One region of the Bradyrhizobium sp. 191 genome, then DNA from elsewhere that is predicted to be linked to it. Evidence: riboswitches for the same ligand, from Rfam matches in the RefSeq annotation. Region 1 holds a riboswitch; the other holds the start of a gene.
The links. A riboswitch is a leader RNA that binds a small molecule or an ion and turns the genes downstream of it on or off. The one in region 1 is predicted to bind glycine.
Positions count from the first base shown of each region.

Region 2: another riboswitch for glycine. It lies ahead of gcvT (glycine cleavage system aminomethyltransferase GcvT); the one in region 1 lies ahead of IVB23_RS35690 (D-amino acid dehydrogenase).

Region 1 is NZ_CP064692.1:7,603,045-7,612,992, reverse strand. Features, by position in the region: gene IVB23_RS35700 (ABC transporter substrate-binding protein) at 172-1,779, opposite strand; gene IVB23_RS35695 (M20/M25/M40 family metallo-hydrolase) at 2,049-3,179, shown strand; glycine riboswitch at 3,359-3,463, shown strand; glycine riboswitch at 3,467-3,572, shown strand; gene IVB23_RS35690 (D-amino acid dehydrogenase) at 3,640-4,941, shown strand; gene IVB23_RS35685 (ABC transporter permease) at 5,120-6,061, shown strand; gene IVB23_RS35680 (ABC transporter permease) at 6,079-6,966, shown strand; gene IVB23_RS35675 (ABC transporter ATP-binding protein) at 7,099-8,748, shown strand; gene IVB23_RS35670 (M81 family metallopeptidase) at 9,046-9,948, shown strand, end outside.
Region 2 is NZ_CP064692.1:7,457,974-7,467,921, forward strand. Features, by position in the region: gene recA (recombinase RecA) at 476-1,564, shown strand; gene IVB23_RS34960 (hypothetical protein) at 1,667-2,659, shown strand; gene gcvP (aminomethyl-transferring glycine dehydrogenase) at 2,896-5,763, opposite strand; gene gcvH (glycine cleavage system protein GcvH) at 5,926-6,294, opposite strand; gene gcvT (glycine cleavage system aminomethyltransferase GcvT) at 6,305-7,453, opposite strand; glycine riboswitch at 7,600-7,688, opposite strand; gene alaS (alanine--tRNA ligase) at 7,912-9,948, shown strand, end outside.

The DNA.
Region 1 (9,948 bases):
GCTCCTCGGGAACTGTTCGAAGAGCGGCGGGACCGAAGCCTGCCATTCGCAAGTGAAGGTCTGGAGCAGGTGCGCGACAGCCACTGCTGATTCAGACCGAAATCATGTCATAGAAAACGGCGCCGCGGTTCCCCCCGGCGCCGTTCGCTTTTCGGACGGAGGCGCTGTTGCCTACTCCGACTTGCTGACGTTCCAGAACAGCGGCGTCGCCGGACCGTCGAGCAGGCCGGTCAGCGATTTGCGCCAGCCGCTCGGCAGGAGATACTGCCCCAGCGGGATGTAGATCACCTGATCGTACGCCTCCTGCTGGATCTCGGCCGCGATCTTCTTCTGCGCGTCGAGCGAGGGGGCGCGGACGAACGCGTCCTTGAGCTGCTCGATCTTGGGGTCTTCGGCCCAGCCGAACCAGCCCTTCTTGCCCTGGCCGCCGATCGAGAGATTGGCGATCGGGTTGGCGACGTCGGCCGCGACCCAGTTGGTGAAGAACATGTTCCAGCCGCCCTCCTTCGGCGGCTTCTGGCTGGCGCGCCGGCTCACCACCGTCTGCCAGTCAGTCGCCTGCAGGTCGACCTTGAATCCGGCCTCGCGCAGCAGCTGGGCCGCAACGATCGGCTGCGCCTTGAGCGTCGTGACGTCGCCGGGCGCCATGATCACGATCGGCGTGCCGTCGTAGCCGGACTCGGCAAGCGCCTTCTTGGCTGCAGCCATGCCGTTGCCCTTGATGAGGGTCTCGGCGCCGACGTCGGTCGCGAGCGGCGTATCGCACACGAAGAAGGCGCCGCAGATCTTCTGATATTTCGGGTTGCCGACGAGCGCATCGAGAACGTCCTTCTGGTTCATCGCCAGCAGGGCAGCTCGCCGCACCTTCACGTTGTCGAACGGCGGATGCAGGAAGTTCATGCGGCCGAGCGTCTGGAAACCGAACTTGTTGGAGACCTCGATCGTGAGCTCCTTGTTCGATTCCAGCACCGGTAGCATGTCATACGGCAGGTTCTCCATGAAATCGATGTCGCCCGACTGCAGCGCGTTCACTGCGGTCTGCGAGTCCGGCATGGTGATCCACTCGACGCGATCCACCTTCACCACCTTGCCGCCGGAGGTCCAGCTCGCCGGCTCCTTGCGCGGCACGTAGTCGGCGTTCTTGACGTAGACCGCCTTCACGCCGGGCTGGAATTCCGACGCCACGAACTTGAAGGGACCCGAGCCGATCTGCTCCGGGATCTGCTTGTCCGGCGGCGTCTCGGCGAGACGCTTCGGCATCATGAAGGCGACGCGCGAGGACGGCTTGCCGATGGAATCGAGCACGAGGCCGTAGGGCTCCTTCAGCTTCAGCGTGATGGTCTTGGCGTCGGTCGCCTCGATGCTCGCGGTGAAGTCCATGAGCTTCTGGCCCATGCCGTCGACCGCTGCCCAGCGCTTCAGCGAAGCGACGCAGTCTTCCGCCGTCACCGGCGCGCCGTCATGCCACTTCAGGCCGTCGCGCAGCGTGAAGGTGTAGGTGAGCTTGTCGTCGGAGATCTTCCAGTCCGCCATCTGGGGCTGGATCTTGAAGCTCGAATCCGGGGCCACCAGCGTGTCGTAAATCATGTAGCCATGGTCACGCGTGATATAGGCCGTGGTGAAGATCGGGTCGATGATGCGCAGATCCGAATGCATCACCGCCGTAATGGTCTTGCCGGCCGCAAGCACTGGCGAGGCCAGCGCGGTCGAAAGCGCGACGACCGACAGCGCAAGTTTGGAGGCGAACGCGCGACGCCCCCGGCGCATGAAGTGGAACATAGAAAGTTCTCCTGACGTGAAACTGTTCAAAGGCAGGTCATTGGTTGAGCATGCGGTTCATTCGTTGGGCGAACTAACCTCATGCAATGCCTTTATCTTTTTGAGACTTGCAGACAGTGCCGAGCGCGTCAATCCGGTTTCGTCGCAGCCCCTCACGGCGCGCGCACGGGCTCCACAAAGATCGGTTTGGCTCTACAACACCCTCCGCTTGTCCTGCCCCGCGCCGATGCAATGCGCGTTCCATCTTTCGAAGCTTGAGAGACATTGAGATGAATCCTGCCAATCTTCCCTTTGATTCCGAGGCGATGCTCGAGGGCCTGCGCGGCTGGGTCGAATGCGAGAGTCCGACCTGGGATGCAGGCGCCGTGGACCGCATGCTCGATATCGCGGCGCGGGATATGGCGATCATGGGTGCGACGATCGAGCGCATTGCCGGCCGCCAGGGCTTTGGCGGCGTCATCCGCGCGCGGTTTCCTCATCCCAAGCAGGGCGAGCCGGGCATCCTGATCGCCGGACATATGGATACCGTTCATCCGGTCGGCACCATCGAGAAGCTGAAATGGCGGCGCGAGGGCAACAAGTGCTATGGCCCCGGCATCTACGATATGAAGGGCGGCAATTACCTCTCGCTGGAAGCGATCCGGCAACTGGCGCGCGCCTCCTTCACCACACCGCTGCCGATCACCGTGCTGTTCACGCCGGATGAGGAAGTCGGCACGCCTTCGACGCGGGACATCATCGAGGCGGAAGCGGCGCGCAACAAATACGTGCTGGTGCCGGAGCCCGGCCGCGCCGACAACGGCGTCACCACCGGACGCTACGCCATCGCGCGCTTCAATCTCGAGGCGACGGGACGGCCGAGCCACGCCGGCGCCACGTTGTCGGCCGGACGCTCGGCGATCCGAGAGATGGCGCGGCAGATCCTTGCGATCGACGCGATGACGACGGAGGACTGTACCTTCTCGGTCGGCGTCGTCCACGGCGGACAATGGGTCAATTGCGTTGCAACGACCGCGACCGGCGAAGCGCTCTCCATGGCCAAGCGTCAGGCCGATCTCGACCGCGGTGTCGAGAGGATGCTGGCGCTGTCGGGCACCAGCAACGACGTCACGTTCAAGGTCACGCGCGGCGTGACGCGTCCGGTTTGGGAGCCGGATGCCGGCACCATGGCGCTCTATGAGAAGGCGCGCGGCATCGCCAAATCGCTCGGCGCGGAATTACCGCATGCCAGCTCCGGCGGCGGCTCCGACGGCAACTTCACCGGCGCGATGGGAATTCCCACGCTCGACGGCCTGGGCGTTCGCGGCGGCAACGGGCACACGCTGGAGGAGTTCATCGAAGTCGATAGCCTGGTCGAGCGCGGGCGGCTGATGGCGGGATTGCTGGCGACGCTGGAATAGTCCGCCCGTCATTCCGGGGCGATGCGTTAGCATCGAACCCGGAATCTCGAGATTCCGGGTTCGCGCTACGCGCGCCCCGGAATGACTGCGACGACTTCGCACTGCACAATACGTCGGCAGTCACGGTCGAAATTTAGCCTTGTCTAAAAATGAGGCGTATCGTACTGCTCGGCCGTCCACGCGATGATGCGGGAGAGATCGCGGCGAAGGCTTTCGGCTTTCGTTGCGGCGCCGACGGAGCAACCGCCCCGGAAACTCTCAGGCAAAAGGACCGTTTCGTCAGGACGATCTGGAGAGAGGCGGCGCGATTTCAGGCAATCGTAACGCCCACCGAAGGGGATAGTCCGTTGCGAGATCCGCAGCGGATCAAGCTCTCAGGTAACCGTGACAGATGGGGCGCCGCCAACGGCCTTTGGCCGGCGGTTAGCCGACTCTAAACACGGGAGCCCCGAACCTAGTCATGACCCATATCGCCATCATCGGCGCCGGCATCACCGGCGTCACGACCGCCTATGCCCTGCTCGAACGCGGCTACAGGGTGACGGTGCTCGACAAGCACCGCTACGCCGCGATGGAGACGTCCTTCGCCAACGGCGGGCAGCTCTCCGCATCGAACGCCGAAGTGTGGAACAGCACGGCGACGATCCTGAAGGGCTTGCGCTGGATGTTTCGGCGCGACGCGCCGCTGCTGATGAACCCGCGGCCGAACTGGCACAAATATTCCTGGATGAGCGAGTTCGTCGCCAACATCGGCAACTACCGCGCCAACACCATCGAGACCACGCGGCTCGCGATCGAAGCGCGCAGGTACCTGTTCGACATCGCGGCGCGCGAGGGGATCGACTTCGATCTCGAACGCCGCGGCATCCTCCACATCTATCGTGACAAGGCCGGCTTCGAATCCGGTCTGCGCGTCAACGCGCTGCTGCAGGAAGGCGGCCTCGACCGCCGCCCGGTGACGCCGGAGGAAATCCGCAGCATCGAGCCGACACTGCGCAAGGACTATTATGGCGGCTTCTACACGCCGTCGGATGCGACCGGAGATATCCACAAGTTCACCCGCGGCCTGGCGGAAGCCTGCAAGCGGCGTGGCGCGACCTTCATTCACGAAGCCAACATCGATTCAATTGCGCGGGCCGGCAGCGGCTTCGTCATCGGCTGGGCCGATCTGGCCGCGAGCGATGCCGTCGCGGCCGGGCGCGGCGCACTGAACGCCGACGGCGTCGTGGTCTGCGCTGGCGTTGCGAGCCGTCACTTCGCCGCCCTGCTCGACGAGCGCGTCAACGTCTATCCGGTGAAGGGCTACTCGATCACGGTGCAGCTCGACACCGTCGAAAGTCGCAACGCCACCCCAACGGTGAGCCTGCTCGACGAAGCCGCCAAGATCGTCACCAGCCGGCTCGGCGCCGATCGTTTTCGCGTCGCCGGCACCGCCGAATTCAACGACTTCAATCGCGATATCCGCGCCGACCGCGTGCAGCCGCTGATCGACTGGGTGCGCAACAACTTCCCCGCCGTCGAAACGTCGCGCGTCGTGCCGTGGGCCGGGCTGCGCCCGATGATGCCGAACATGATGCCGGTCGTGCGCGCAGGACGGATACCGGGCGTGTTCTTCAACACCGGCCACGGCCATCTCGGCTGGACCCTGTCGGCCGCGACGGCGCAGATGATCGCCCAGACCATCGACGGCTGGCGCGGCCTCAACGCGCCACCGACGGCACCTTCACTTGGGGTTGAGCGTGAACTGCGACGTGCATCCTGAGTGGTCGATATCGGAGACATGCCGGCCTCTTGCGACGGCGCAGCCCTTGGCACACAATTTGCCCTAAGAGGACTGCGTCTCCGGGCGGCCTTTCCAGCCCAAGTGATAGGCATGATAGACACGACAGAGTTCACGGGAGCCTCAGGGCTCCACACGTTCCGTAGCCGGAGATAAGTGCATGCTGGGTTATCTTATTCGCCGCGTTCTGGCCGCGGTGCCCGTGATGGGCGTCGTCGCGCTGTTCGTGTTCCTGCTTCTGCGGCTGACGCCGGGCGATCCCGCCGCGATTCTCGCGGGCGACAACGCGACACCGGAACGGCTCGAGCGCATCCGCGCCTCGCTCGGGCTGAACGAGCCCCTGATCGTGCAGTTCATCACCTGGGTGAACAAGCTGCTGCACGGCGACCTCGGGACCTCGCTGATCTCCAACCTGCCTGTCATGAAGATGATCGGCCAGCGCGTCGAGCCGTCGATCTCGATCGCGCTGTCGACCATCATCCTCGCCGTCATCGTCGCCGTGCCCCTGGGGGTGATTGCGGCCTGGAAGCACGGCACCTGGATCGACCGCTTCGTGATGGGCCTGTCCGTGCTCGGCTTCTCGGTGCCGGTGTTCGTGGTCGGGTATCTCCTGATCCAGGTCTTCGCGATCGAGCTGCGCTGGGTCCCGGTCCAGGGCTTCCGCAGCATCTTCAACGGCTTCGGGCCGTTCTTCGAGCGCATCATCCTGCCGACCTGCGCACTCTCCTTCATCTACATCGCCCTGATCGCGCGCATGACGCGCGCGGCGATGCTCGACGTGCTCGGCGAGGACTATGTCCGTACCGCGCGCGCCAAAGGCATCAACGAGGTCGCGGTGATGATGCGCCATGCACTGCGCAACGCCGCGGTCCCCGTGATCACCGTGATCGGCACCGGCTTCGCGCTCCTGATCTCCGGCGTCGTCGTCACCGAGAGCGTGTTCAACATTCCCGGCATCGGCCGCCTCACTGTTGATGCGGTGTTGGCGCGCGACTATCCGGTGATCCAGGCGATGATCCTGCTGACGTCGCTGATCTATGTCGTCGTCAATCTTCTCATCGACGTCGCCTACACCCTGCTCGATCCCCGGATCCGGTACTGAGGCAAGGATAAGAACAAATGTCAGTCGATACCCTTCCCCAGTCGTCCATCCCGATCACGTCGCCGCTGCGGCCGCGATTCGGATTCCTCACCTCGACGCCCATCATTGCGACCGCGACGGTCCTGCTCACGCTGGTCGTGGTGGTCTCGATCCTCGCGCCGCTGATCGCGCCGCATGATCCGATCCAGCTCGCGCCGTCGCAGCGGCTCAAGCCCTCCTCCGCACAGTTCCTGCTCGGCACCGACGCCTACGGCCGCGACCTGTTGTCGCGCGTGATCTATGGCGGCCGCATCTCGCTTCTGATCGGCATCGGCTCGGCGATTCTGTCGATCGCCATCGGGCTCGCGATCGGCCTCGTCTCCGGCTTCTTCAAGCTGGTCGATTCCGTGCTGATGCGCGTCATGGACGGCCTGATGGCGATGCCGAGCATCCTGCTCGCGATCGCCGTGGTGTCGCTGTCCGGCGCCAGCATCTGGACCGTGCTGATCGCGATCACGATCCCTGAGATTCCGCGCGTCGCGCGCCTGGTGCGCTCGGTCGTGCTGTCGGCGCGCGAGGAGCCTTACGTCGAGGCCGCGATCTCGGTCGGCTCCAGCCTGCCGAAGATCATGTGGCGCCACCTGATGCCGAACACGATCGCGCCGCTGATCGTCCAGGGCACCTATGTCTGCGCGAGCGCCATTCTGACCGAGGCCATCCTCTCCTTCCTCGGCGCCGGCATCTCGCCGGAGACACCGACCTGGGGCAACATCATGGCCGAGGGCCGCCAGTATTTCCAGATCAAGCCGTCGCTGATCTTCTGGCCGGGCCTCTTGCTCTCGATCGCCATCCTCAGCATCAACCTGATCGGCGACGCCGCCCGCGACGCACTCGATCCGCGCATGAAGCAGCGGGAGGGGAAGTGAAACAAGTAGCGTTGTCATTCCGGGGCGCGCCTCTTGGCGCGAGCCCGGAATCCATTTCACCACGTGTGCTGCGGCCCGATGGATTCCGGGCTCGCGACTTTGTCGCGCCCCGGAATGACGGAGAGAATTGACGTGACCAACACCATCCTCGACATCAACAACCTCGTCGTTTCCATCGGCAAGAAGCCGAAGGGCGTGAACATCATCGACGGCATCTCGATCCAGGTGCGCGAGCGCGAGACGCTGTGCCTCGTCGGCGAAAGCGGCTCGGGCAAGTCGGTGACGTCGCTCACCACGATGGGCCTCCTGCCGAAGGGCACGCTGGTTCCCACCGGCGGCAGCATCAAGCTGGTCGGCGAGGAGCTGCTCACCGCGACCGACCGCCGCCTGCGCCAGCTTCGCGCGACCAAGATGGCCATGATCTTCCAGGAGCCGATGACCGCGCTCAATCCGGTGGTGCCGGTCGGCCGCCAGATCGACGAAGTGCTGCGCGCGCATACCGATCTCGACGGAAAAGCGCGGAAGAAACGCATCCTCGACATGATGGAGCAGGTCCACCTGCCCCAGGTCGAGCGCATCTTCGCCTCCTATCCGCACCGCCTGTCCGGCGGCCAGCGCCAGCGCATCATGATCGCGATGGCGCTGGTGCTGGAGCCGAAGCTCCTCATCGCCGACGAGCCGACCACCGCGCTCGACGTCACCACGCAGAAGCAGATCCTGACGCTGATCCGCGAGCTGCAGCGCGATCACGGCACCGCCGTGCTGTTCATCACGCACGACATGGGGGTGGTCGCCGAGATCGCCGACCGCGTCGCGGTGATGCGGCAGGGCCGCCTGGTCGAGACCGGCCCGCTCGACACCGTGCTGCGCAATCCGACCATGGAATACACCCGCAACCTGCTCGCCTCGGTGCCGAGCCTGGTGCCGCGGCAGCCGCGCGAAGAAAGCCGCGAGCCGGTCGTGCTGGAGGCCAACGAGCTCAGCAAGGTCTACAAGGAGCGCGCCTTCTTCGGCAAAGGCCGCGAGGTCGTCGCCGCCGACAAGGTCACGCTGACGCTGCGCAAGGGTCGCACCCTCGGCATCGTCGGCGAAAGCGGTTCGGGCAAGTCGACGGTGGCACGCTGCATCGTCCGCCTGATCGATCCGACCTCCGGTGGCGTGCGCCTCGCCGGCCGCGAGATCGCCGACATCTCGCGCCGCCTGCTCCAGCCGCACCGGCAGAAGATCCAGATCGTGTTCCAGGATCCCTACCGCTCGCTGAACCCGCGCGTGACCGTTGGCGACAGCATTGCGGAAGGCCCGATCAACTACGGCGTCTCCCAGGCCGATGCGATGAAGCGGGCACGCGAGCTGCTCGAGCTCGTCGGCCTGCCGGCAGATGCCGTGTCGCGCTATCCGCACCAGTTCTCCGGCGGCCAGCGCCAGCGCATCGCAATCGCTCGCGCGCTCGCGCTCGATCCGGACGTGCTGGTTGCGGACGAGGCGGTTTCCGCGCTCGACGTCTCCGTGCAGGCACAGGTGCTGGAACTGCTCGACGAGATCCAGAATCGGCTCGGCATCGCCATCCTGTTCATCACCCACGATTTGCGCGTCGCTGCGCAAATCTGTGACGAGGTCGTGGTGATGCAGCATGGCCGCGTCGTCGAACAGGGTCCCGCCGCCGAAGTGCTGACGCATCCGAAGCAGGCCTACACCAAGGCGCTGCTGGATGCCGCACCCGGGCGAGGCTGGGATTTTGCGAACTTCCGGCCGGTGGCCGAGGGCGTGGGGGCCACCGTGTAGCAACACTCACGGTGTCGTCCCTGCGAACGCAGGGACCCATACTGCGGAATCTATCGTTCGCGTGCGGCGTTAATCCCGAACGACCAGCATTCGCCAAACTCTTTCCTGGGGTTATGGGTCCCTGCGTTCGCAGGGACGACATGGAGAGCTTGGATGCACCGCTACTCACGACACTCACCGCGGCCGCAGCATTCCCAAAACAGCTTGAGGCCATGCACGGCGCGAGTGCTTCCCGCCTTGCCCTCTCCTTCGCGCCAAGGCTAACGTCGCGCACTTTCCAACGCTGGACTTGAATTGATGACACGTATCGCCATCGGCGGCTTCCTGCACGAGACCAACACCTTCGCTCCGACCAAGGCGACATTCGCGGACTTTCAGCATGGCGGCGGCTGGCCGGCGATGACGCAAGGCGCCGACGTGCTGAAGGTGATGCGGCGCATCAATGTCGGCCTCGCCGGCTTCGTCGACAGCGCTGAAGCCAGCGGCTGGGAACTCGTTCCGACGATTGCCTGCGGGGCGAGCCCCTCCGCCCATGTCACCAAGGACGCCTTCGAGCGCATCGTGAAGGTGATGGTCGACGGCATCGCAGCCGCCGGGCCGATCGATGCGGTCTATCTCGACCTGCACGGCGCCATGGTGACGGAGCATCTCGACGACGGCGAAGGCGAGATCCTGGCGCGCGTGCGCCGCGTCATCGGCAAGGATGTTCCGCTCGTCACCAGCCTCGATCTCCATGCCAACGTCACGCCCGAGATGATCGAGCATGCCGACGCGCTGATCGCCTACCGCACCTATCCGCATGTCGACATGGCCGAGACCAGCCGCGCCTGCGCAAGGCATCTGGCGCTGCTGCTGCAGACGAAGCAGCGCTTCGCAAAGGCGTTCCGGCAATTGCCGTTCCTCATCCCGATCAGCTGGCAATGCACCAACGACCAGCCGACCAGAGGCATCTACGAAAAGCTCGCCGCGATGGAGAGCGATGAGGTTCCGACACTCTCTTTCGCGCCCGGCTTCCCGGCCGCGGATTTCCGCGATTGCGGGCCGAGCGTATTCGCCTACGGCAAGACGCAGGCGGACGCCGACCGCGCGGCCGATGCGATCGTCAGGCTGATCGAAAGCCACGAGGACGATTTCGACGGCAAGATCTGGTCGCCTGACGATGGCGTGCGCCATGCCATGGAGCTGTCTCGGAATGCGAGC
Region 2 (9,948 bases), 150 kb from region 1:
CACAGCTCCATGACTGCGAAGCTCCGTGACTGCGACCGGGCGACGACAGGTCGTCGATGAAGACGAGGCGCTCGGGACAGTAAACGCGATGGAGGTCCCGTTTGAACAAAGACGAAAAAACGAAGAGGCCGCCAACTGAGGTGGCCTTACTCTGCCAGTTTGAACTTCGATCTAGCTGGCATTAGAACGCGGGCGGCCTTAGCCAAGCCGGGAGAGTTTGACTTGGCGAGGCGATCAGCTGGGGCGCCGTAAAATGCGCAGACGGGTTTCTCCCGCCCTCCCAGCACCAAGAGTCCAAACCCCTCCCAAAAAATCAAACCAGGCCACTGCAGCCGGAAACAGGCCAGCGTTCGCATCTTCCGCAAAAGAACATATTGCGAACGAGGAACAAATAGGGTACATTGCTTTTGTCGCCGAGCTGCCTCGCCAATTGTTTGTCCCTCACGCGAATCCTCGCCATAAGGAGCACGACCCAATGTCCGCAACTGCCCTGCGTATCGTCGAAGGATCTTCCATGGACAAGAGTAAAGCTCTGGCCGCCGCGCTCTCCCAGATCGAGCGCCAGTTCGGCAAGGGCTCGGTGATGAAGCTCGGCAAGAACGACCGGTCCATGGACATCGAGGCGGTGTCCTCCGGCTCGCTCGGACTCGACATCGCGCTCGGCATCGGCGGCCTGCCCAAGGGACGCATCGTCGAGATCTACGGGCCGGAATCTTCGGGCAAAACCACGCTGGCGCTGCACACGGTGGCAGAAGCGCAGAAGAAGGGCGGCATCTGCGCCTTCATCGACGCCGAGCACGCGCTCGACCCGGTCTATGCCCGCAAGCTCGGCGTCAACATCGACGAGCTCCTGATCTCGCAGCCCGACACCGGCGAGCAGGCGCTGGAGATTTGCGACACGCTGGTGCGCTCGGGCGCGGTCGACGTGATGGTGATCGATTCGGTCGCGGCGCTGGTGCCGAAGGCCGAGCTCGAGGGCGAGATGGGCGATGCGCTGCCGGGTCTGCAGGCCCGCCTGATGAGCCAGGCGCTGCGCAAGCTCACGGCCTCCATCAACAAGTCCAACACCATGGTGATCTTCATCAACCAGATCCGCATGAAGATCGGTGTGATGTACGGCTCGCCCGAAACGACGACCGGCGGCAATGCGCTGAAATTCTACGCCTCCGTCCGCCTCGACATCCGCCGCATCGGCGCGATCAAGGAGCGCGACGAAGTCGTCGGCAACACCACCCGCGTCAAGGTGGTGAAGAACAAGCTGGCGCCGCCGTTCAAGCAGGTCGAGTTCGACATCATGTACGGCGAGGGCGTCTCCAAGATGGGCGAGATCCTCGATCTCGGCGTCAAGGCCGGCATTGTCGAGAAGTCCGGCGCCTGGTTCTCCTATGACAGCCAGCGCCTCGGCCAGGGCCGCGAGAACTCGAAAGCATTCCTGAAGGCCAACCCTGACATCACCGCCAAGATCGAGACCGCGATCCGCCAGAACTCCGGCCTGATCGCCGAGCAGATTCTCGCCGGCACGCCCGAGCGCGACGCCGACGGCGAGGAGCCGGCGGACGAGTAAGTTTCAAGCAGTCGAGTTTTCGCGAGGAGCGGGCACTGAGGACGTTGAGTTGCCGACGTCATCGGTGCCCGTTTCGTTTGGCGTGAGGAAGGACGCGTCGAGATGAAGCGTGTGATCTTGACCAGCTCGTCCGGCGTCGGTCTTGCCCACGCCGATCGCGCCGACATGGTCGTCCCCTTCATCTATCGCTTCGCTTCCGGGCCACTTCCCACGGCTGACCACCTCAGTAGCTATCTCGCCTCCAGGTGGTGGTCTAACGGGATGCACTGGTCGGATTGCGTCGGCGTCCGTCAATCGCCCCTTCTCAGGCGCCAGGATCGGGCGGGTGCGTTGCTCTGGGTCTGCGAAACCTACGGGGTCGATCTCATCGAACTGTGGTTCGATCCCGAACCCAATAGTCAATTGCAGTTGATCTGGCTCCTCGATTACTTGCGTTCCGAACCATCCATCACGGAGAAGCTGAGATTGCGACGCGTCGATTTCGATCTGCGCGGAGCAGATCCCTCAGAGCTTCGTCACCCTGACGTGCGGCAGGTCGATATCGTGGAAAGCGATCTTGGGATCGCCAGCATGGCCTGGGAAGCTTACCGCGCGCCGACGCCCGAGCTTTGCGCCGGGCTGCTCGACAGGCCGCTCGGCAAGCTGTCTTTCCTGAAGCCGGCGATGGAAGACCTGCTCGCAGAACTGCCGTCGCCGGCGACGGGACTGGGCGCGACGGAGACGCGGCTTCTCGAGCGGATTGCAGGCGGACACAGTCGCACCGATGAGCTGTTTCGGCCGGGCGCGCTGGCAACACGCGTGTTCGATCCGTGGGAGTTGGGCGCGTTGCTCGAAGGGCTCGCATTTGGCCCGGCGCCGGCGATCGCGGGTCTGGACAGCAAGCTGGCGACACTCGGTCCGGACAACGCGAGAAGTCGTAATGCTGCCTTTCGCCGGAGCCGGCTGTCGCTGACGGAGTTTGGCGAGGCGGTCCTGGCGGGCCGGGAAGATTTTCGCGGTCCCAACCCGATCAAACGCTGGTGGGGCGGCACGCTTCTCACCAGTGAACGGCTTTGGCGCTGGGATGGCGAGCGCCAGTCGTTGATCGCGCCCTAAAGCGCGATGCGATTAGGATGAATCGTCATCGCGCTTTAGGTTGTTGTTTAAGCATGATCTTTTCGGAAAACCGCTGCGCACTTTTCCGGATCATGCTTTAGCGGCGCATTCAGTGTTGTAGGGTGGATTAGCCGAAGGCGTAATCCACCACTGTTTATCTCCGCGAAAGCTGAAGTGGTGGGTTACGCCGGCGGCCTGCGCTTCGCGCGACCGCCCGCTAACCCACCCTACAAATCCTACTCCGCGGCTTGCGCGTAATCGCTCACCGGCGGGCAGGAGCAGACGAGATTGCGGTCGCCGTAGACGTTGTCGACGCGGCCCACGGGGCACCAATACTTGTCGGTGCGCGAGACGCCGTCGGGGAAGCAGCCTTCGCTGCGGGTGTAGGCGCGATTCCAATCGTCATCGGCGATGTCGTGCACGGTGTGCGGGGCGTGACGCAAGGGCGAGGCTTCGATCTTGAAGCGGCCGGCCTCGACCTCGGCGATCTCCTTGCGGATCGCAATCATGGCGTCGCAAAAACGATCCAGCTCCGCCTTCGATTCCGACTCGGTCGGCTCGATCATCAGCGTGCCCGGCACCGGGAAGCTCATGGTGGGCGCGTGGAAGCCGTAGTCGATCAGCCGTTTGGCGATGTCGTCGACGGTGACGCCTGAGGTCGTCTTCAGCGGCCGCGGGTCGACGATACATTCATGCGCGACGCGGCCCTTCTCGTTCTTGTAGAGCACCGGGAAGTGCGCATCGAGCCGCGCTGCGATGTAGTTGGCGTTGAGGATCGCGATCTCGGTCGCGCGTTTCAGTCCTTCGCCGCCCATCATCAGGATGTAGATGTAGGAGATGGTCAGGATCGACGCCGAGCCGAACGGCGCGGCCGAGACCGGGCCGACCGGTGCTTCGTCGTCTGTTGCGGGATGTCCGGGCAGGAACGGCGCGAGATGCGCCTTGACGCCGATCGGGCCCATGCCGGGGCCGCCGCCGCCATGCGGGATGCAGAAGGTCTTGTGCAGGTTGAGATGGCTGACGTCGGCGCCGTAGTCGCCCGGCCGGGACAAGCCGACCTGCGCGTTCAGGTTGGCGCCGTCGAGATACACCTGGCCGCCATGGGCGTGGACGATGTCGCAGATCTCGCGGATATGCTCCTCGAACACGCCGTGCGTCGAGGGATAGGTGATCATGACCGCGGCGAGGTCGTTCGAATGCTTCTCCGCCTTGGCGCGGAGATCACCAACGTCGACGTCGCCGTTCTTCTCGCAGGCGACCACGACCACGTCCATGCCGGCCATCGCGGCCGAGGCCGGGTTGGTGCCATGGGCAGAGGAGGGGATCAGGCAGATCTTGCGGTGGCTCTCCCCGCGCGCGGCGTGATAGCCGCGGATCGCGAGCAGCCCGGCATACTCGCCCTGCGCGCCGGAATTCGGCTGCAGCGAGATCGCGTCATAGCCGGTGATGTCGCACAGCCATCTTTCCAGCCGCGCGAACAGCGCGTGATAGCCGCTCGCCTGCTCGCGCGGGACGAACGGATGCAGCGAGCCAAATTCCGGCCAGGTCAGCGGCATCATCTCGGTGGTCGCGTTCAGCTTCATGGTGCAGGAGCCGAGCGGGATCATGGCGCGGTCGAGCGCGAGATCGCGATCGCTGAGCTTGCGCATGTAGCGCAGCATCTCGGTCTCCGAGCGATGCGCGTGGAAGACCGGATGGGTGAGGAACGGGGTGGTGCGCTTCAGCGTCTCCGGCAGCGCCTCGCGCGTGCCGGCGTCGATCTCGGCATAAGCGAAGGTGCCGCCGAAGGCGCGCCAGACCGCTTCCACCGTCGCAGGCGTCGTGGTCTCGTCGAGCGCGATGCGCAGAGCCGCATCACCGATGCCGAGATTGATCTGTTCGGCCGCGGCGCGCGCGATGATCTCGGCGCGCCTGGCGCCGGCATCGACGCTGAGCGTGTCGAAGAAGTTTTCGGACTGCGGCTCAAAGCCGAGCTTGCGCAGGCCGCTCGCGAGCACGGCGGTGCGGCGGTGGACGTTGCGCGCGATCTGCGAGAGCCCCTCGGGGCCGTGATAGACCGCGTACATCGAGGCGATCACGGCGAGCAGCACCTGGGCGGTGCAGATGTTGGAGGTCGCCTTCTCGCGGCGGATGTGCTGCTCGCGCGTCTGCAGCGCGAGGCGGTAGGCCGGCATCCCGCGGGAGTCGACGGAGAGGCCGACGATGCGGCCGGGCAGCGAGCGCTTCAGCGCATCGCGCACCGCCATATAGGCCGCATGCGGCCCGCCATAGCCCATCGGCACGCCGAAGCGCTGCGCGGAGCCGATCGCGATGTCGGCCCCGAGCTCACCGGGCGAGGCCAGCAGCGTCAGCGCCAGCAGGTCGGCCGCGACGATTGCGAGCGCTCCCTTGGCCTTCAGCGCCGCGATCGCGGGCCTGAGGTCGCGCAAAGCGCCCGACGAGCCCGGATATTGCAGCAGCGCGCCGATCACGTCGGCCGTGTCGAGATCGGTGAGGGGATCGCCGACGATCAGGGTCCAGCCCAGCGGCTCGGCGCGGGTGCGCATCACCGCGAGCGTCTGCGGATGGACGTCCCTGTCGACGAAGAACGCTTTCGCCTTGACCTGCGAGTGCCGCTCGGCGAGCGCCATGGCTTCGGCGGCGGCAGTGGCCTCGTCGAGCAGCGAGGCGTTGGCGACGTCGAGCCCGGTGAGGTCGCAGATCAGGGTCTGGAAGTTGAACAGCGCCTCCAGGCGGCCCTGGCTGATCTCGGGCTGGTAGGGCGTATAGGCCGTGTACCAGGCCGGATTCTCCAGGATGTTGCGCTGGATCACCGCGGGCAGGATCGTGCCGGAATAGCCTTGGCCGATCAGCGAGGTGAAGACCTGGTTCTGGGCTGCGAGCTCGCCCATATGCGCGATCGCCTCGGTTTCGCTCAAGGGCTTGCCGAGATCGAGCGGAGTGGCCTGCCGGATCGAAGCCGGCAGCGTCTCCGCCATCAGCGCGTCGACGCTTTTCGCGCCGACGGCCTCTAACATTGCGGTGACGTCGCGCGCCGAGGGGCCGATGTGGCGGCGGACGAAACTTGCGGCGGTGTCGCCGTTGGTCTTGCGGTGCGCGGTCATCATGGGTCCTCGCTTTAGATTTGGCTGTCGGTGTCATGCCCCGCGAAGGCGGGGCATCCAGTACTCACCAGCAGCGCGGATTGAACCGAGAGGCCGCGGCGTACTGGATCACCCGCCTTCGCGGGTGATGACACTGAGTATGAGGCGGCTGTCCTCGTCATCTCACGCCGTGTGCGCCTTGTAGGCAGCCTCATCCATGAGGCTGCCGAGCTCGCTCTTGTCGGCCATCTTGATCTTGAAGAACCAGGCCGCGCCCTGCGCGTCCGAATTGACCAGCGCCGGCTCGGCGGCGAGCGCCTCGTTGGCCTCGAGCACTTCGCCCGTAACAGGCGCGTAGACGTCGGAGGCGGCTTTCACCGATTCCACGACCGCGGCGGCTTCAGCCTTCTTCAAGCTGCGGCCGACCTTGGGCAATTCGACGAATACGACGTCGCCGAGCTGCTGCTGGGCGTAGTCGGTGATGCCGACCGTGGCGGTATCGCCGTCGATCGCGAGCCATTCGTGGTCGGAGGTGTACAGCGTCGTGGTCATTGTCTTGTCCTCAGCGTTTGTAAGTGTTTTTCACGAAGGGCATGGCGGCGACTGCGAGCGGCAGTCGCTGGCCGCGCACCTCGGCGAAGAGTTTGGTGCCGAGCGCACTCAGATTCGTGGGCACATAGCCCATCGCGACCGGCGCATTCAGGCTCGGGCCGAAACCGCCTGAGGTGACCTTGCCGATCGGCTCGCCGCCGGCCGCGTCCGCAAACAGCGGCGCGCCCTCGCGCACCGGCGCGCGGCCTTCGGCGCGCAGGCCGACACGGCGGCGGGATGCGCCGCTATCGAAATGCGCAAGGATCTTGTCGGCGCCGGGAAAACCGCCGGCGCGCAACCCGCCGCTGCGCCGGCTCTTCTGCACCGACCATTCCAGCGCGGCCTCGACCGGCGTGGTCGCGGTGTCGATGTCGTGGCCGTAGAGACAGAGCCCGGCTTCGAGCCGCAGGCTGTCGCGGGCGCCGAGGCCGATCGGCAGCACGTCCGGGTTTTCGAGCAGCGTCCTGGTGAGGCGCTCGGCGTCGGCGGCGGGAACGGAGATTTCGAAGCCGTCCTCGCCGGTATAGCCGGAGCGCGAGACGAAGCATTTGACGCCGGCGACCTCATGCGGGCCGGCATCCATGAATGTCATCGACGGCGCCTCTGCACACAATTTCGCCAGCGCCGCTTCCGCCTTCGGGCCCTGCAGCGCGATCAGCGCGCGGTCGGCAAGAGAATCGATGACGCAGTCGTCCGCGAGGTGCGCGCGCAGATGCGCCTCGTCCGCGTCCTTGCAGGCGGCGTTGACGACCAGGAACAGGTGATCGCCGAAATTGGCGACCATGAGATCGTCGAGAATCCCGCCGTCCGCATTGGTGAACTGGGCGTAGCGCTGCCGTCCCGGCGCGATTGCCACGATGTCCTGCGGCACCAGCCGTTCCAGCGCGCGGGCGGCGTCCTCGACCTTGCCGGACTTCGGCCGGAGCGCGAGCTGCCCCATATGGGAGACATCGAACAGGCCGGCCGCGGCGCGCGTATGGAGGTGCTCCTTCAGCACGCCGGCAGGATACTGCACGGGCATGTCGTAGCCCGCGAACGGCACCATCTTGCCGCCGAGGGACACATGCAGGGCGTGGAGGGGCGTCTGTCGGAGCGATTTCTGGTCGTCGGGTACTGGCATCACAGGGGTCCTCGGCGGTTCCCCGGGGACGATTCCCCGGGCCAACCTGTCGAAGCCCCATCTGTCGCTGTGCCTGAGAGTATTATCCCGTCGGCGGGTGCCACCCGGGTTGTTAGGCCCGTCGGCGCCTCTTTCCAGATGCTGTCAAAGCCACGCGGTCCTTTTGCCTGAGAGTTTCCGGGGCGGTTGCTCCTTCGGCGCCGGCAGTGAAGCCGGTCTCTCCCGACGTGGCCGTACGATATAGATGGTTACAGACCACAGGCCGGCCAAGCCTGTCAACGCGGCGGTTTCGCCTTTTCAACCGGGATTGCGCGCCTGCGGCAACCCTCTGATCTCCTTGCACAGTTTCTGGACACTGAAGCAGGCCTTGTCTAAAAGCGCTCTGGCCCGCAGATATCAGCCCTAACCTCTGGTTTGGATGGCAGGAAGCGGGTCCAAGCACACCCGATTGGATGAACATGAGCGGCGTCAACGAGATCAGGTCGACCTTTCTGAACTTCTTTGCCGAGAACGGCCACGAGATCGTGCCGTCCTCGCCATTGGTGCCGCGCAACGACCCCACGTTGATGTTCACCAATGCCGGCATGGTGCAGTTCAAGAACGTCTTCACCGGCGTGGAGAAGCGGCCCTATCAGCGCGCCACCACCTCGCAAAAATGCGTGCGCGCCGGCGGCAAGCACAACGACCTCGACAATGTCGGCTACACCGCGCGCCATCTCACCTTCTTCGAGATGCTCGGCAATTTCTCGTTCGGCGACTATTTCAAGGAGCGCGCGATCGAGCTCGCCTGGAAGCTGATCACCACCGAGTTCGGGCTGAAGAAGGACAAGCTGCTCGTCACGGTCTACCACACCGACGACGAGGCGGCGGGGCTGTGGAAGAAGATCGCCGGCTTCTCCGAAGACCGCATCATCCGCATCCCGACCTCGGACAATTTCTGGGCGATGGGCGACACCGGCCCGTGCGGCCCGTGCTCGGAGATCTTCATCGACCGCGGCGAGCACATCTGGGGCGGGCCTCCGGGCTCGCCGGAGGAGGACGGCGACCGCTTCCTCGAATTCTGGAATCTCGTGTTCATGCAGTTCGAGCAGGTGACGAAGGAGGAGCGCCAGCCGCTGCCGCGTCCCTCGATCGACACCGGCATGGGCCTGGAGCGCATGGCCTGCATCCTCCAGGGCGTCGAGAGCGTGTTCGAGACCGACCTGTTCAAGAACCTGATCGATGCGACGGCGTCCGCGCTCGGCACCGGGCCGAACGAGCAGACCGTGGCCTCGTTCCGCGTCATCGCCGATCACCTACGCTCCTCGGCCTTCCTCGTCTCCGACGGCGTGCTGCCTTCGAACGAGGGCCGCGGCTACGTGCTGCGCCGGATCATGCGCCGCGCGATGCGCCATGCGCAGCTGCTGGGTGCGAAAGAGCCGCTGATGCATCGGCTGGTCTGGGCGCTGGTGCGCGAGATGGGCCAGGCCTATCCCGACCTGATGCGCGCGGAGAATCTGATCGAGGAAACGCTGCGGCTGGAAGAAACCCGCTTCCGCAAGACTCTTTCGCGCGGCTTGGCCATTCTGGATGAGAAGAGCGCGGGCCTGAAGAAGGGCGACATGTTCGACGGCGACGTCGCCTTCACGCTCTACGACACCTACGGCTTCCCGCTGGACCTGACGCAGGACGCGCTGAAGTCGCGCGGCATCGGCGTCGACCAGGCGGCGTTCACGGATGCGATGGAGCGCCAGAAGGTGAAGGCGCGCGAGTCCTGGAAGGGCTCGGGCGAGGCGGCTTCCGAGGCGGTCTGGTTCCCGCTGCGCGAGAAGCTGGGTGCGACCGAGTTCCTGGGCTACGAGACCGAGAGCGCCGAAGGCGTGGTGTCCGCGCTGGTCAAGGACGGCCACGAAGTCGCCAGCCTCAAGGCCGGCGAGACGGGCGCGATCGTGCTCAACCAGACGCCGTTCTATGCGGAGTCCGGCGGCCAGGTCGGCGACACCGGCGTGCTGACGGGTGAGGGCGGCGTCAAGTTCCGCGTCACCGACACGCAGAAGAAGCTCGGCGATTTCTTCGTTCACATCGGCACGGTCGAGAGCGGCGAAATCAGGCTCGGCAGCGCGCTGCAGCTCGAGGTCGATCATTCGCGGCGCTCCTCGATCCGCGCGCATCACTCGGCGACCCACCTCATTCACGAGGCGCTGCGCCAGGTGCTCGGCGATCACATCGCCCAGCGCGGCTCGATGGTCGCGCCCGACCGCTTGCGTTTCGACTTCGTGCATCCGAAGCCGATCACGCCGGAGGAGCTCGCCCGCGTCGAGGACATCGCCAACGACGTTGTGCTGGAGAACGACGAGGTCACGACCCGCATCATGGGCGTGGACGAGGCCCGCGAGGCCGGTGCACGTGCGCTGTTTGGCGAGAAATACGGCGACGAGGTCCGCGTCGTCTCGATGGGCAGGACTGCGCGCGAGCGCGGCGCCAACGCGCTCGGCTGGTCGGTCGAGCTCTGCGGC